One region of the Paenibacillus sp. JJ1683 genome, then DNA from elsewhere that is predicted to be linked to it. Evidence: riboswitches for the same ligand, from Rfam matches in the RefSeq annotation. Region 1 holds a riboswitch; the other holds the start of a gene.
What was found. Region 1 has a riboswitch for cyclic di-GMP ahead of ACUC6J_RS05985 (glycosyl hydrolase). Riboswitches for the same ligand answer to the same signal wherever they lie in the genome.

Region 1 (8,129 bases):
AGATATGTACTCCAAATCCAGTTCTACCATCTGGTCAAAGCTTAGATGATTGCGACCGCTGATCTGCCATAGTCCGGTGCAGCCCGGTGTAACCGTCAGACGCAGCTTATCCCTCATGGTGTAATCATGGACTTCTCTTGGCAATGGGGGTCTGGGTCCTACAAGGCTCATATGCCCACGCAGTACATTGAAGAGTTGCGGTAGTTCGTCGATGCTCGTTCTGCGAAGAAAGCGACCCACACGGGTAATTCGGGGATCGTCCCGCATTTTGAACATCGCACCCTCAATTTCATTTTCCACCAGCAATGCAGACAATCTGGCTTCGGCATCAGACACCATGGAACGAAATTTGATCATGCGAAACGGTCGCTCATGTTTACCGATACGTATTTGATAAAATAATGCACTTCCTTTGGGGTCCTCCAGCTTGATCAACAAAATGACGAGCAGAAATACCGGGCACAGTACGATGATTCCAATAAAAGACAGGATAATGTCCATACTTCGCTTCACGAACGGATATACGCTCCATCCTTGTCGTCGTTCAAGCCCATGAGCGACCGAATATACATCTACTGACGCGCCCAGCACTTTGGCCTCGTTCGAGCGGGAAGAAGACACGTCTCATCACCTCACTCCTTATTTATAAATATTATTTATTCATTGTTAAAAGAATTTTATATACTTTTATTTTCCCCGATTTATTCATGTCAGATTGCGTTCCTCCATACCACGCTCGGCGCGACGCTTCACGTTATTGAGCACTACACCCAGAATGCGCGCCTTAACTCTTTCTAAATTTGCCTTCGCCTTCTTAACGACATCCTTTTTGACCTTCCCTGCCTGTACTACCAAAATGACACCATCACACATGGCACTTACAATGAGGCCATCCGGAAAAGGCAGCAGGGGTGGCGTATCCATCAGAATCACGTCATAATGTTCTTTTAGCTCAACTAGTAGAGCCTTCATTCTACGGGAACTGAGCATCTCGGACGGATTGGGTGGATTCGGTCCAGCTGTGATTGCATGCAGATGATCAATCCCGGTTTCCTGAACCACATCCTGCCATGTCTGTTGATTGGCAAGTACCCGTGTCAGCCCTGTATGATTGCGCAAACCAAACATATGATGCAAGGAGGACCGACGCAGATCCATATCCATAACCAGCACCTTTTTTCCCTCTTGCGCATAGGTTACAGCCAAATTGCTAATCGTGACTGTTCTGCCTTCACCCGCCTGAGCGGACGCCACCATCATCACCTCAATCGGCTCGTCTATAGAAGAAAACTGGATGTTAGTGCGAAGCATGCGGTACTCCTCCGACACGGAAGACTGAGCATGCAAGGATGTAACGAGCTGATTATTGATTAATCGCGGCATATTGTCCCTCACCTACCTGTTTAGGAGTTGTAGTAGAGCTGTCAGAGCGTCTATCTTCTTTTTTCATTTTTGTAATCAGGGATAGGGTAGGCAGACCGAGTTCTTTTTCAATATCCTCCTCATTTTTAAATGTATCATCCAATACCTCCAGCAAAAACGCCAAGCCTATGCCCAGTAATAAAGAAATGGTAAAAGCAATAAAAATTTGTATGGCGGGATTATTGTTCACGGGAACTGCTGGGTCATTCAGACTGGCTTCGCTTAGGATGGTGACATTGTCCATTTTCATGATAGAGGGGATTTGCCGTTTAAATACTTTGGCTACCGCATTGACGGTTTTCACAGCCTTCGTATACGATAAGTCGCGGACTGTAACATCCATGACCTGTGAATCACCTGCGGTGTTTACTCTTAATTTTTGCGCCAAAGCTGACGGAGTAACCTTAAGATCGGGGAAGCTGGCGACCACCTGATCCATAATCGCCGAGGAGATCATAATTTGCTTATAGGAGTTCGTTAGAGCTATATTGGTTTGCACCACACTGTAATCGACGACACCTGCACGGTCCGGTCGTGGCGTCTGATTAATAATGAGCTTGGCGGTAGCTTCATAAACCTGCGGGGTAAAATATACATTTTTTATGCCTACTACAGTACACACCAGCAGTACAATGCTACCAATCAACCACATTCTTTTGCGGATCAAACGGATGTACTCTTTCAACTGCACAAGACCAGTCCTCCCTGCTTGACTTGTTTTCGATGAATAACGCTTGTACTGATCCTCTGCATGACGGGGAAAAGAACGATGCATGACCCTCTAATCTATAGTAAAATGTTGTATAATAGCGCATAGAAGGTCTAGCCAGCGAATAAGCACACAATGCTCAATCATCGTTGGCCTCTTAAGGGTATATAAATGAAGATATAAGTGAAAACTATGAAATAAGGATACGTTATGTAACTTACATAATTAATTTATGATACAAATTGTATCTTGTCAAGCGCAAAATTGCTTTTCTTACCTTTCTTAACCTTGCCTTCAGGAGGAAAAACAGATGAATTATGGAACCCGCATCGCTGAATTACGAGAACATAAGGGATTAAAACAAGAGGAATTAGCGCAATCCCTCGGAATTACGCGGGCGGCTCTTTCTCACTATGAAAAAAATAGACGCAAGCCAGACTTTGAGACCCTGACCAAGCTCGCTGATATTTTCGAGGTAACCATCGATTATTTGGTGGGACGTACGAGCCACCCGACAGCCATATTGGATTCAGATGTGAGGGAATTTGTGGATCAGCTTGAACTGTCAGACGAGGATATCCTGCAACGTTTTAACCTGACGATTGACGGACGCACCTTGTCTGAGGAAGAAGCCAAACGTTTTATCGCGTTTGTTCGAATGGAACGAATGATGGAATAAAGAAAGCGCCGCTGCTTGATGTTTGGCTTAAGTAGGACCAGCCACTGAAATTACACGCGCTTGTCCTTCTGGCACTTAGTTCTATCAGCGTCGCCCTCCATCCATTCTGGTGTCGTGATACCACATTGGAGCAAAATGTTCCGGATGTCCAAGTGGATGGCTGCTTTGCCTGCTTTCCGTGCGTTGTCTCGAAGAAGAGGGCCATTCCCCCCTAATTCTGTTTCCTTGTTCATTCAGCACTAACCTCACTTTATTAGTCTTGGTCGCCGGAAAGAAAGAGATTCCCTACAAACCATGTATGTATAGTCATGAACAAAACTATTATATATGAATACATACCTGCAATGTTGTCGTCTTATGACGAGAATATTAAAGGATTTTCTTATTTTTTTCTCCATTATACGTAAAGTATTGGCAATTCAGAACGATTTACAAATAAAAAAGAACCTGTCAGGTCCTATTTTCTCCTGATAGGTTCTTTTTTGCTTTCTTTCGGAATGGTGTTAGATATTCATTAGGTAAGGTCCTACATGCATTCCGGTGTAACTAAGCGACCTCGGCTGCCTGAGAAACCTGAGTACCTCCGGTCGCTCGGACTTTGTAGACGTAATGACTTCCAGCTTTTACAGTGCGGTCCGTATACGTGCTTCCTTCTACTTGCGAGGCAATCACCTGATAGGCACCATCTGTCCGATCAGCACGCAGCACATCATAGGAAGATATGCCTTCTGCTTGAAGCCAATTAATCTTTACCACCCCATCCTGAATAGAGGCTGCTTTCACCTCAGTTGGGGCAGAGGCCGTGGTTTGATCTGTACTTTTTAATTCCAAAATATATTGTACCGATTCGCCAGGGCCCAGCTTTTCTTCAAAATCAAGGGCAGGAGAAGCCTTCAGCCCTGATATGGAACGCTGCGCCTGACTGTAGGTGGAACCCGCCCCAAAACGTTCCCCCGTGTACAAGCCAGCTTTCGGCATCGTCACCCGTACACGAACGGTCTGCGTAGTGGATTCGAAGTTCACTAGGTTCACCAGCAATTTGTTCGAGGTAGCGCCGCTACCTGCCAGCGGTTTAAGCTTGGACGTATCCACCGCGCGAACATAGACCATCTTGTCCTTGGTCTCCTCTGGATTCAACATTGTATAAGTCAGCGGTTTACCATGCGTGGCATAGGCTAGACTCAAGCGTCTCATAATCTTAACGCGAGTGTCCTGTCCTTGCCCAAACGGATAAATTTCCGTGTTAGCCGGATTGTGACTTTGCAGATCAAAACCCGTTTTAAACAGCGTGTAATCCTTATAAAAAGCAGCGTGCTGTATAAACATATCGGCAAACCCGATTTGCGATCGCATAATCCGATCGAATGCAGCTGCTTGTGGCTGACTAGCCCCGTAATCAGGATTGTCTCGATGCGTATCGTTAGTACCGAACTCTGTGTTTAGCATCTTTTTCGCCAGTCCGTTGCTCGAACCACCGAAGGTTTTCAAATTCTGAACGAAGCTGCCCCCGCCCTCTTCATTATACGATTCACCGTAGGCGTGTCCGTTGGTCAGGTCGGTGACTTCCTCCAGCTGTTTACGCTGCGCTGGGTCCCGTTCCCATCCATCCGGATCACCGCATTTTTGCGTACCTCCGGTTTGATTTTTGCACGCCTTGGTAGAGTATGTCGGCCAGTAGGCCCAGCCCGGCGCTACGGTTTTGAGATGCGGTGCCAATTGCTTGCCTTCCGTATTCAACCATTTAGCCACAGCTAGGTCTACCGCCTTGGAGCGATTAAACAATCCAGGTTCGTTATCTACTTCATAATATTGAAGGTATGAACCGTATTTTTTTACATAATCACGCAACTTTTGCTTGGCCGTCTCTGGCAGAGTACCATCTTTTTGCAGCTTAATATCACCTGTGTATAGATACAAAGCAGACGATTGCATATTATACTGCTTTAACGTTTGATAGTAATCGTCCACGTCTGTGCATGCCTTCCCTACATTACTGGCACAGGTTACCCTCATGACGTTGCCGCTATAGGCAATTCCCAGCCATTTGAGAACGTATGGTAGATGCTTAACTGCACCCTGATCATAATAAAATTCTTTATTATTCACATTCGTACCAGTCATTATATATTTCCCATGTACCGGTTCGGCCGCAGGGGAAGCTAACGTCTCCAAGCTCAAGTCATCCCAAGTCCACCACACATTTTTATCTTCCGCAGAGGAGCAGTATAGGCAGCGCGCTGTCTTTAGCTTGAGTACGTTAACACCGCTTTGCAATTGTTCTTTGGGGATATACAGCTCGTAGTTGTTTTTGAAATTATAGGTACTCCCAGTACCGGATACCCCGGCAATCTGAATGATTCCGGACAGCTGATGATTTGAGAAGACAGCCATCTGCGGCACAGCTTTGCCCGCATCCAAAATCCGAACACGGAATATCATACCATTGGGAGGAACCTGATTCAGCTTATATTGAAGTGTTAGTTCTGGATTTGTGGATGCATTCAAACCGGGAGGAATATCTCCACTGCTGAGCAATACCGGAACTGTTGTACTCTCTGCTTCCGACAACGCCGAAAATGCTGCTTTAGCAGATGATTCGAAAGAAGCTGATGCTGCAGAAATATCGATATTATCCCTACCGACCACTCCTTTAAATTCCGCTGAGGAGTCATCCCTCTGACCCAGCTTCCATACTGGACTGGCCGCCGCTACCTTATCTGTCTGCAATTCTACACTTTTTGAAGGCGTGTATATAAACCAAGCGATCATGGCTAGAACTGCGACCCCTAGTAATCCGGATAATACGACCGTATACCTATGGGTCAACCATTTTTTCATCATATGATACACCCTCTCTCCTCAAAATTTTTGACCGGGAAAGAGTATCTATCAAGGAAGAAACAAAGCGTTTCCGGGAACCACCGCTTTCGCTTCATGCTGACTTTCCCACATCAGACGTGCCATCGCATCGCCTTTTTCATCATAGTATTCCACTTTTAGATCTACCATTTTACCTGCTTCCAAAGCAATACTGCCTTTTCGCTCTGTCCAGCTTTGTTTGAACCAACTATCGATCACTAACTTGCCGTCTACCCATACACGAATACCATCATCGGATATAGTTGTGAACGTATAGGTCTCGCAGTATTGTGGCTTGATTTTACCCGTCCAGCGAACCGAGAACTGGTCGGCATTTACCTTTGGATCAGCAGCAATGGCGCGCCAGTTGTAGTCCAGCTTACTGTCTGTACGGATCAAAACAGGACTGCCGCTCAAATTCATATTGTTGAAATATTCGCCCCGCAGCCCGTTCACATATACTTCATCAGGAACGGAAGGAAGAGTCGGAGCTGGAGGAGCAATCACTACTGGTGGAGCTGGGAGAGGCTCACTTTGTCCCTCATCCGGTAAGGTCGGTACATCTGTTCCAGGTTGTTGGATGGCCTCCAGCCCATTTTTCACATCATCCCGTGTCAAACTCTTCGCATCGTTCATATAATCCTGTATTTGAGTGGTTGTGTTATTCTCGGTCAGCATCTTGCCCCAAGTCATGGAATACACCCATTTTGGCTGAGCCTGCAACACCTCAGAACTAGGTATCTCACCGTGCTCGCCAATGGCAATCGGCTTATTCCGTGCCAACTCGAGCAGTCCTTCATAATGACTTTGCTTAAAATCATTGTTGTAGATGTCTACTGCCAAAATATCCACTTTGTCATCCCCCGGATATTTTGGGGTATACGGGACAGTGTAGGAATTGGGAGCATTGGGACTCCACACCCACAGCAGATTGTTCAATTGATGCGTGTTAACAAAACGGTCGTACATGATATTCCATAGCTGATTGAAATTGTTTTTGTTTCCCCACCAGAACCAGTCACCATTCATTTCGTGGTAAGGTCTCCACAATACCGGAACCCCTGCATCACGAAGTTGCTTTAACGATACAGCGACCTTATCCAGATCGGCAATGAGGAGGTTATACTGCGTAGTGCCTGGCGTGACGTATTTATTGAACTCCGCCTGACTTACTTTGGCCTGCACATTGGCCCAAGTCAGCGGTCTACCCGGCAGCGCTTCATGAAAAGTCATCGTCACAATGCCACCTGCTCTGCTCCAACGAATAGCGCTATCGACGACATTTTTACGTTGTGCTGCTTCTGTAGCGTCAGATTGACCAGAGATGGCTCCCATCTCATAGCCGTGCAGACCCACATACGCCTGGCTGATTTTTTGGACCTTGTTGCTTAATTCATCTGGACTTTCCAAATAATCATGCTGACCAGTGACTGTTTTCTTTCCAGAGATGCTGAGTAAATAATTGTATAGTTCACGGGCCTGAGTACAAGCGTCCGAATTAACAGGTTGTAATGAAGCGGCATTCACCACAGACAGAGAATCACCAAATCCGACGGGAAACAAAGAAAAAATTATAACTACGGGGAGTACATGACGTATCAGTCGATACAGAGGAATAAAATTGAATCTCACTTTTGCTCTTCCTTTCGGTAGCCAGGCTGCCATCCTTACGGGAAGGCCCTTTAGCTTTGCGTACCTGCCTTTCGACAGGGCTGCGTTTATCGTTGGAAGGAGTTTGGATTCCTTCTTAACCTAAGTATCGACTTTTTTTTACCAAAATTTAATAGGTCATGTTCATGAATTTACAGGTTTTCGCCCAATTTCGACAGTTTGGGCTATAAATTTTCATCAAATCTTCTTTATTTCGTTTTTACGAAAACGATTATGAGATAAATTGATGACGGGCAATTTCATTCCAATCCATGCAAAAGCGTACAATATCCTCTTCAACCAACTCAGAGCCAGTCTGCACCTCTATAAAATCCACATCGGTTACAGCCAAAATACTATGCTTGGTTCCTTCAGGGATACGGACTACGTCACCGGCCTTCACTTTGTGCAGCTTCTCATTCAAAATAATTTCCGCTTCGCCGCTAATAATGGTCCAGATTTCGCTTCGTTTGAAGTGAAGCTGGTAGCTGATATTTTTACCTTTGTGTACGCGGATTCGTTTGGTCAGTACCTCATTACCCTCGTCATACTTTACATAGTCTACAACTCGATACTGCCCCCAACGACGTTCTTCATACATTGGACGCTGATCATGAGCCTTGAGCACTTCCTTGATGCGTGGGCTTTCTGCCTTATTGGTCACAAGAATACCATCTGGGCTAGCGGCTACAATCAGATCATTCGTCCCAATGATCGCTACCGGAATGTCCAGCTCATTAATAAGGCTTGTATTGACACAATCCTCCGTTACTACACCTCTGCCCACTTGCTGATTAGACATTTCTTCTG
Region 2 (8,129 bases), 940 kb from region 1:
GTTGTAATTGGGCGTGTCATACATTTTAGTCATAACTCCGCTTGTGATTTCCGTCGATATGATCTTCTGGGTTCCATCTGTGGTGATGATGTTTGTAATTTTTTCATCTTCATAGACGCGGCCTCTAGCCTGGGTCTGATATCGGATGGTATAGGCTGAATCTACATCGAAGTTGAATTGAAGTTTGAAGCCGTTACGGTCGGGATAGTCAACCGGGATGACGGTGTACGCCCACGATGGAAGCTCCTCCAGTGTATTTCCCTTAAATACTTTCAAAGAACCGGGCAGCAATTTTTGAGTTTTGTTGAAATGATCAATTAAAAGGGCTTTGGCTTCGGGGATTTTTGTCTCGCCAAAGTTATATCTTATGGCCCACGAGAGTGTTTGTGTGGCATGATCATACTTTTCAACTTTTTTGGACAAAAATTCACCACGCTCCACCTGAACTGTAGCGGTGGCAGCAACGTTATCTATCGCATCTCCTGAAAGCGTCGCTGTGTTGGAAAAGCGAGTTTCGTTGCCAGTAATGCGGGTGGAGTATTGGATCTGATAGGCAGTGCTAATGCTAGCATCTTGAAAATGAATTGCAAATCCGGTCCCGGCTTGATCCGATTCAATGGCGTATTTACTCGCATTCACTAGGTCTTTGACAACGGTCGTGCCATCGATATTGACTTGCAGATGATAGAGTCGGATAGAGCCTCTCACGAGTTCCAGTCCTGAAGGAGTTGGATCGGTAATGAGGGCGTGTTTAACGGTGTTTAGCTGTTTGTTCACATCAATGGCCCAGTCGATCTGGTGGGTGCCATTTATTTTTCCTTGCTTGCTTAAAGTTGGCCCTGACTGGGGTTTCACATTTACGATGACCGTTTGAACCCCGCCTTTAATTGGAATCGCAATGATGACTTCTGTGCTGCCTTTCACCGTTTCTTTTGTGAATTCGGTTTTAATTTGCAGTTTGCCGCTGACATGGGAATGGTTCTCTACATATTGGTTAAAGGTCATGATGACCTTACCCTGACGATCTACTGTAAAGAACCCTACGGTCCCGTCTGTAGTCACTAGCGGAGATGAGATATCAGTGTAGATGACAAACTGTTCTGGTAAGTGAAAGGTGAAGGTATCCCCTGCTTTATAAGTATCGTCAGGAAGCTCCCATTCATAGCCAAGTTGGATGGCTGATCCAATGTCGAACGTACTACCTGGATTATATACCGCATCAATGACACGTCCGGCTTCGTCCGTTAGACTCAACTTCGTTAGTATACTCTGGGGAGCTGCTTCCTTTTGAGACTTTGAATGAGCTGCTCCTTGCACGGAAGGGACAGTGTTTGGCGGAACCTCCTTAGGGGGTTCAGGGTTTGGGACCGCATATACAGCATCCGTAACGGTTGTAGGATCGGATACAGCACTGTGCGGCAGTTCAGGGGCAGGAGGATCTGCGTAAGCCAGTGTGGTGCTGAAAAAGCTTTGGACAATGAGCAATAAGGCAATAATCATGACATTTATTTTGGTTCCCATGCTCCAAGTGATTCTCCTATTCATCGTAATATGGCAAGCTTCGGCGGGTATGTTGTGTTATATTGTTTTCCTTCCCTCCTCCTAGTTCGAAATTAGTATATTCAGCATGCTAGGTTGACATGACTACCCCAACAGAAAAAAACCTTGATCATAGTGATCAAGGTTTTTTCTTCGAGAGAGGTATAGCAATTTTGTGATGGAGCTATGTAAAAAGGCATAATAAAAAGCTCGTTCACCTGGTAACTGGCTGCCATCCGAGTAGGAAGGCCCTATAGTTTTGCGTCACTGTCTTTCGACAGCTTTGCCATTAGCTTGAATAGCTTGTGCGTCTATCGTCTATCAAACGGAGTACAGGAGACCTCCTATTTACAGTTTGGAGCGGTTTCCCCATTTTTTACGGAAGGAATGAGGTGTTTCCCCTACATGTTCCTTGAATAGGTTGATAAAATGGCTCGTATTGGGAATCCCAACGTACCTTGCGATATCCACAATGGATATGTCACTGGTTTTAAGCCATCCCTGAGCGGCTGTGATCCGGACATTAATGAGATAATCAATTGGAGAAAATCCAATCTGTTTTTTGAAATTTTTAGCAAGATTAAATTTGTTTAGGTTGAACATGTCTGCCAGCGAGTCCAGCGTAATTCGCTCACAGTAGGACTGGTCCAAATACTGCTGCACCTGACGTACTTCGCTGAGTGTTCCAGCATTTACATACCGATGATCATAAGGATGCTGCAAAATATACGTCAGTATTTCACCAATGAGTCTGGACGTTAGCAGCTCGCCGGAAAGGCTTCGATCAGACTGCCCGCAGATTAGAGCATGCAGCTTGTCCAATATAACATATGGATTGTGCAGGGATATTACCGGTTTATTATGCTTGGCAAATTGTTCGTAAAAATGTTCGATCAGGTTGCCGTACAGGTATAAGCTGATAAACTCCCAGGCTTCATCACCGGAGGTGCTATATTGTAAATATTCATCGCAATTAATAAAAAACAAATCATGAGGCTTTAAAATATACTTCTTGTCCCGGTACAGTAATTCTCCCTTACCAGACAGCGTAAAAACAAGCAAAAAAGAGGTGAGTTCTTTCCTTTCTATTGTAAAATAAGAGGTTTTTTGGAAATAGCCTAATTCCTGAATATATAAAAGGGATTGCTTGGCAAAAGCGGAGGGAGTGCGCACAATTACGACAGGTTCGCCGTTCCAGAGGCCCTCGGTGTTTTTTTGGTCTGTTGTCATATTCAATTCCTTTACAAAAAAGCAATTTTATCTAGCTTATCTTGGTTTGATTTACCAATATATAATGGCTGATTAAACATGATTTACTATTTAATAAAAGTTTATTTTATCACATTAAATATGTCTATATATCAAATTATGTGTGTGAGTTTTATAGAAGCCCCGCTTCTTATGGATATTCAACCTGGTTATCCGTATAAAAGGTCGAATATTGTTGAAAGAATTCTGAGGTCATCATGGATTCAAATCCTTTCTGGGGTCAAATATAGGATAGTGTTGAAAAAAATATCTTACATGCCCATTCAACTTTTCCATTCACTTCTCCTTTCGGTTTAAGAAATTTAGGACTTGGTTCTGATAAAATGGTTCGTAAGGCTTATTATTGAAAATGAGATTTTGGACCCAGTGTTGTGATTTGGTTCACGAACATGAATGTAAAAAAGAGAGATATATGCATAAAAAATTACGCAAAAAATGTTCTTATGTGTTGAATTATAAGTGCTCTCAACTTTGGAAATTACACAGGCAATGATATGATGGGTAATACATGTATAGTTGCTTAACTTATCGATAGTCAGTTTGGAGGATTACAGAATGGAAAAACCCAAAAATACGAAAACCGCAGCGGCTTGGTCGCTCGTTATTCTAGGGGCAGGCTTTGCAGCTACCGTGCCCTTCCAGCAATATGGCTGGGCTCGATTGTTAGCCGGAGCCTTTGAGGCAGGACTTGTAGGGGGACTGGCAGACTGGTTCGCTGTCACAGCATTGTTCCGTCATCCGCTAGGCATCCCGATACCACATACGGCGCTTCTCCCCAAAAATAGGGACAAGCTCACGAATGCATTGGTGAATACGGTGGAAAATAACTTGCTGAACAAAGACAGCATTGCTTCTAAAATCGCGGACATTCGTTTGGCGGAGCTGATGCTGGGCGGTGTGGAAAAAGGATTGCGTACACCAGAAGCGGCAGCATCGATAGATGTGCTCGCCAAGCGACTCGTCCAGTCGCTCCCGCTCGCGGAATTGGCTCCGATTATCGTGGCTGAGATCAAGCGACAGGTGACGGACATCGATGCCGGACCACTACTGGAGGCGCTTGCCCGCCAATCCAGTGAGAAGGGCTATGATATTCGCGCACTGGATTACACGCTGGAGCAGGCGGAATCCTGGCTTTTGCGACCGGAAACAGGCTATACACTTGGCACCTTAGGGATGCAGGCTGTCAGTGGTTTGCAGGTGAGCGGGCTGATGCAATTTGCCTTGAACGCCTTCCTCGGCTATCTGAACGAAGAGCGCATGGGTGAAATGATTCGTCATTTCCTGCTGGATCAGGTAGCAGAGCTGCAAAGGGAAGAGCTTCCGCGCCGTCTGGCAGTGATCGACGGTCTGAGAACACAGGTGACCCGATTGGCAACGAAGGAGACGGTTCAGGAAGGGCTGAACGGCTGGAAGGATAGCCTTATTGAAGCTTGGGAAGGCGAAGCGTCCGTGCTCGGTAGAATGGAAGAGCTTCGTACCCGCTTATTGAACTATATGGAAGACGAAGACTATGTGCCGACCTACATTTTACCGTTACTGGATCGGATGCTGGCTGATTTAAGAGGGAATACCGAATTGCTGGACAAAATTAATGCACGAATCGTGGAAGGGATTACTAGTCTCGTGGAAGCCAATCATAGCCGGATTGGTAACCTGGTGCGCGAAAATGTAGACAAAATGGATAACAAATCCCTGATTGCACTGATGGAGGACAAACTGGGACAGGATTTGCAGTGGATACGTATTAACGGCGCAGTAACAGGCTTCCTGATCGGTATTGTACTGACAGGTATCCGTATGCTAATCCAATAATACAGAAAAAGCTACAGATAAGGTTGTGGAAGCATGAGGCTTTGGCATGAACAATTGATTGGCAAGCTGCCCCGTCCCCAACTGTTGGGACAACATCGTGAGTGTTGTGCCCTGCGGGGGAACGGGTGGGGAAAGCCACACGCCACAGTGAATTATGTGTTCGACTATCACCCCATGCTGCTGGTACGCTATCATAAGCTCATTATGGACGAAATGAAAAGCAGAGGATACAATGTTGATCCACTATGGGAACAGCCATTGTATCGTGGTAAGCAGTGTGAACCTTGGGAAGCGGAGCTAGGCGAGGAACTGGCAGGCGCGGACGCATATGTGGAGCATGATGACGAATATATGAAGGAGTGCCTGGATAACCTGGCTTCCAAAGGAATTTTAATAGAGATTGAAGTGATCTAAAAAAGCGGGCTACGGTGTGTTCATCATTCAGATGAAGCGCCGTAAGCCCGCTTTTTAGATGCTTTAATGTCCAAGGTTTGGAAGGGTATGAGTCGCAGGCTACAGAACCCAGCGTGTGACCTTCTCCAGTGGTTGTCTGGATTTTTCCCGCTTGGGTTCATGAGCACGATAACCGAAGGCAGCGATGACTGAAATATCCAGCAGCCCGTCCTCCAGCAGGCCTTCTTCCTCCAAAATGGCATGCACCTGATCATAGTTAAAGCCTTCAATCGGGCAGGAATCAATGCCGATCTGAGCTGCCGCTGTCATCATATTACCTAAGGCAATATAAGTTTGCTTGGAGGCCCAGTCGAATAACGTGCGTTCGTTTTCCAGCAGGCGTTGGTTTTCACCTTGGAAAATCTTATAGCGGCCTGGTAGGGAGGCAAAGTCTTCGTCAGACATACCCTTCACCTCTTTATACATGTACTCCACGTAAGGTGAATCATAACGGACATCCTTACGTGCCAAAATCAAAACGACATGGCTGGCCGCTGGGATCTGCTTTTGACCACCACTGGAGACCGCAGCCAGTTTTTCTCTCAATGCCTGATTTTGTACGACTACAAACTGCCAAGGTTCAAATCCTACGGAGCTTGGGGAAAGTCGTCCAGTTTCGAGAATGAATTGAAAATCCTCCTCCGGTATGATGCGATTAGGGTCGAATTCTTTCGTGGCATGTCTGAATAGAAAGGCATCCAGAATTTCCTGTTTTTTAGCTGATGTATTGGACATGAAATGTACTCCTTTAGATTTGGGTTTAGTTGGTGCTCCATTGGTTTTCTGCTACTATAATGAGAGTTGATATCGAATATATAGTCATCATATAGAAAGTTTTTTGCGGGAACAAGTACGCACATATTTGTACCTTGTAGGTCTGGGGCTATTAGTCTACAACCTGTAGAAAGAAGGGGAATACATGGCACAGGAGATGGAACATACAGTTAGCGTTAATTTTGGGTGTCCTGTCGCGACAACTGTTGGGATTATAGGCGGCAAATGGAAGGGGGTCATCTTGTATCATTTGACCACAGGACCACGGCGCTATAATGAAATTCGACGGACCCTCCCTAATATTACACAGCGGATGCTAACCTTGCAGTTGCGCGAATTGGAGCGTGATGGCATTGTGCACCGTGAAATTTATAACGAGAACCCACCGCGTGTGGAGTACTCGCTTACCCCGTTGGGAGATACGTTAAGACCGTTGCTGGATTTTATGAGAGACTGGGGTGTCTTCTACGGAGAACAGGGTTGCGAGCCTGTGGCGACAACTTCCAAGTCAGGCAAGCATTTTGCTAAAATAGACATGAAAAAAGCCCACCGATGATTTCATAGCAGACGCATGAGAATCATTAGCGGGCGGAATAAGAACGGGATATCTTTATAAAATATAATCTTATTTAAACTCGATGGCTTCGTTCATCTGTGCCCAGGCTGTTTCTCCGATGATGCCCAGACGCCAGATAGCGATTCCTTTGAGGTCATAACGTTTGGCTAAACCGATCTTGGCGTTAACGGTGCTGTCTTTTTCGCTACCCATTGAAATTCCCAAAATGAGCTTATCCCGCGAGGTTTCCTTCAACGCCAGTTTTATGGCTTCGTCCACTTTATCTAGTGGCTCAGGCGTAGATTTTTGTCCGTAATCATAGGCCATGATGATCAGATCGTCCGCCAGATTACCCAGCGTCTTGTAATCATAACCAGTGTAAGAGCTATTCAGCGGATGCAGAACGACGGTGAGCTTGAGTCCCGCGTGATGCGCTTTGGCCGATAACTTTTTAATAAAAGCGTTGTAATCAGAACGAGCTTTGGCCTTATCGCCGCTCCAGCCTAATCCTTCAAGATCTAACGTAATGCCCTTGAACTGCTTATCGGTGGCAGTGCTGACGATTTGGGAAATGGTTTGTTCTTGAAGCTGCGTATTTTCCAAAACCTTGGTTAGCTCATGATTACCGTCTACAGAATAAACCATCAGGTAAGGGGAAGTCCCCTGGCTATCTGCTTCTTGTAGAATAGACTCAGGCGTTACAGCTCCAGCGGCTTGAGGCCATTTATATTCTTTGCCAGTCGTTGTGAATTGTCCGTTCGTATCAATTCGGCTCCAGCCGAAGGCAACGGCATTAAAATTCGGTATTTTGGATTTTTGGTCAAAGGAAGACAGCGCATAGAAGCCTACAGTATACATAGCTTCACGTGGCGATGTAATAGAGACTGTCCGTGTTCCCTGATTCCAGTTGACTGTGGCTCCAAACTGTTGCCCGAAAAAGCCCAGCGGAATCATCGTGCTGCCGCGCACGGTTTGCGGTGCGGCTGTTAGTTGAACGGTTTGTCCGTCTACTGTGGCATTGCGGCTCCCCATTTTGAGAACTACCTGCTTGGTTGCACTGCCTTGCGTTTTGGTAGCGGTGATGCTTTGGCTGGCTTGATCCCATTTCACTGTAATGCCCAGAGCCTCAGAAATAGCGCGAAAGGGAACCATCGTCGTGCCGTCCATCATGGCAGGCTGTACAGGGAACGTCAATGGATATCCGTCCAGCATGATGCTGATCTTACTCGCCTCCGCTTGTGCCATGGGGCTATAGATGCCCGCTGCGGTACTCAGAAGGATAACGCTAGATAACAAAGCCTTATTTACGATTTTCATCCTATGATCTCCTATGCTCAATAGATTGCAATGCTATCATGTTAGAATCGTGAGGTTTCTACCATTTTACCAAAAAAATGATAGATAGGTGAATGTGAAATGATAGGATGAGATAAATCTGAGTATGTATTTAAGCTGAATAGTATAAGAAAACATTGTTATTTCTCATATAAAAAAGCTGACACCTTTTAAAACGGTGTCAGCTTTTTCTTTTTAAAACAGTTTTATATTTTATTGTAACCCAGATTACTTGCGACGCTTGAGTGTAATGCCTACTGCTGCTGCACCAAGCACGACTGCTACGATCGAGAGGACAAGTGCTGTGGTTTGTGCAGCAGAGCTGGCTGGAGCAGAAGCAGCAGGGGCAGCCTCAGCAGCATTGTCCGAGGTAGGTGCGGTGCTGCCGCTA

Region 2: linked by a shared signal. The riboswitch ahead of ACUC6J_RS02155 (collagen binding domain-containing protein) and the one ahead of ACUC6J_RS05985 (glycosyl hydrolase) in region 1 are both predicted to bind cyclic di-GMP.

What each region holds. Positions count from the first base shown of each region.
Region 1 covers NZ_CM129820.1:1,424,987-1,433,115, reverse strand. Annotated here, with positions in the region: gene ACUC6J_RS06010 (sugar transferase) at 1-621, opposite strand, end outside; gene ACUC6J_RS06005 (CpsD/CapB family tyrosine-protein kinase) at 706-1,383, opposite strand; gene ACUC6J_RS06000 (YveK family protein) at 1,364-2,113, opposite strand; gene ACUC6J_RS05995 (helix-turn-helix domain-containing protein) at 2,442-2,810, shown strand; gene ACUC6J_RS05990 (hypothetical protein) at 3,357-5,651, opposite strand; gene ACUC6J_RS05985 (glycosyl hydrolase) at 5,700-7,301, opposite strand; cyclic di-GMP riboswitch class I at 7,315-7,396, opposite strand; gene ACUC6J_RS05980 (sugar phosphate nucleotidyltransferase) at 7,552-8,129, opposite strand, start outside.
Region 2 covers NZ_CM129820.1:488,126-496,254, forward strand. Annotated here, with positions in the region: gene ACUC6J_RS02155 (collagen binding domain-containing protein) at 1-1,521, opposite strand, end outside; cyclic di-GMP riboswitch class I at 1,757-1,837, opposite strand; gene ACUC6J_RS02160 (AraC family transcriptional regulator) at 1,888-2,769, opposite strand; gene ACUC6J_RS02165 (DUF445 domain-containing protein) at 3,364-4,620, shown strand; gene ACUC6J_RS02170 (TIGR02328 family protein) at 4,654-5,034, shown strand; gene ACUC6J_RS02175 (NAD(P)H-dependent oxidoreductase) at 5,134-5,808, opposite strand; gene ACUC6J_RS02180 (winged helix-turn-helix transcriptional regulator) at 5,993-6,403, shown strand; gene ACUC6J_RS02185 (stalk domain-containing protein) at 6,473-7,720, opposite strand; gene ACUC6J_RS02190 (YcnI family copper-binding membrane protein) at 7,967-8,129, opposite strand, start outside.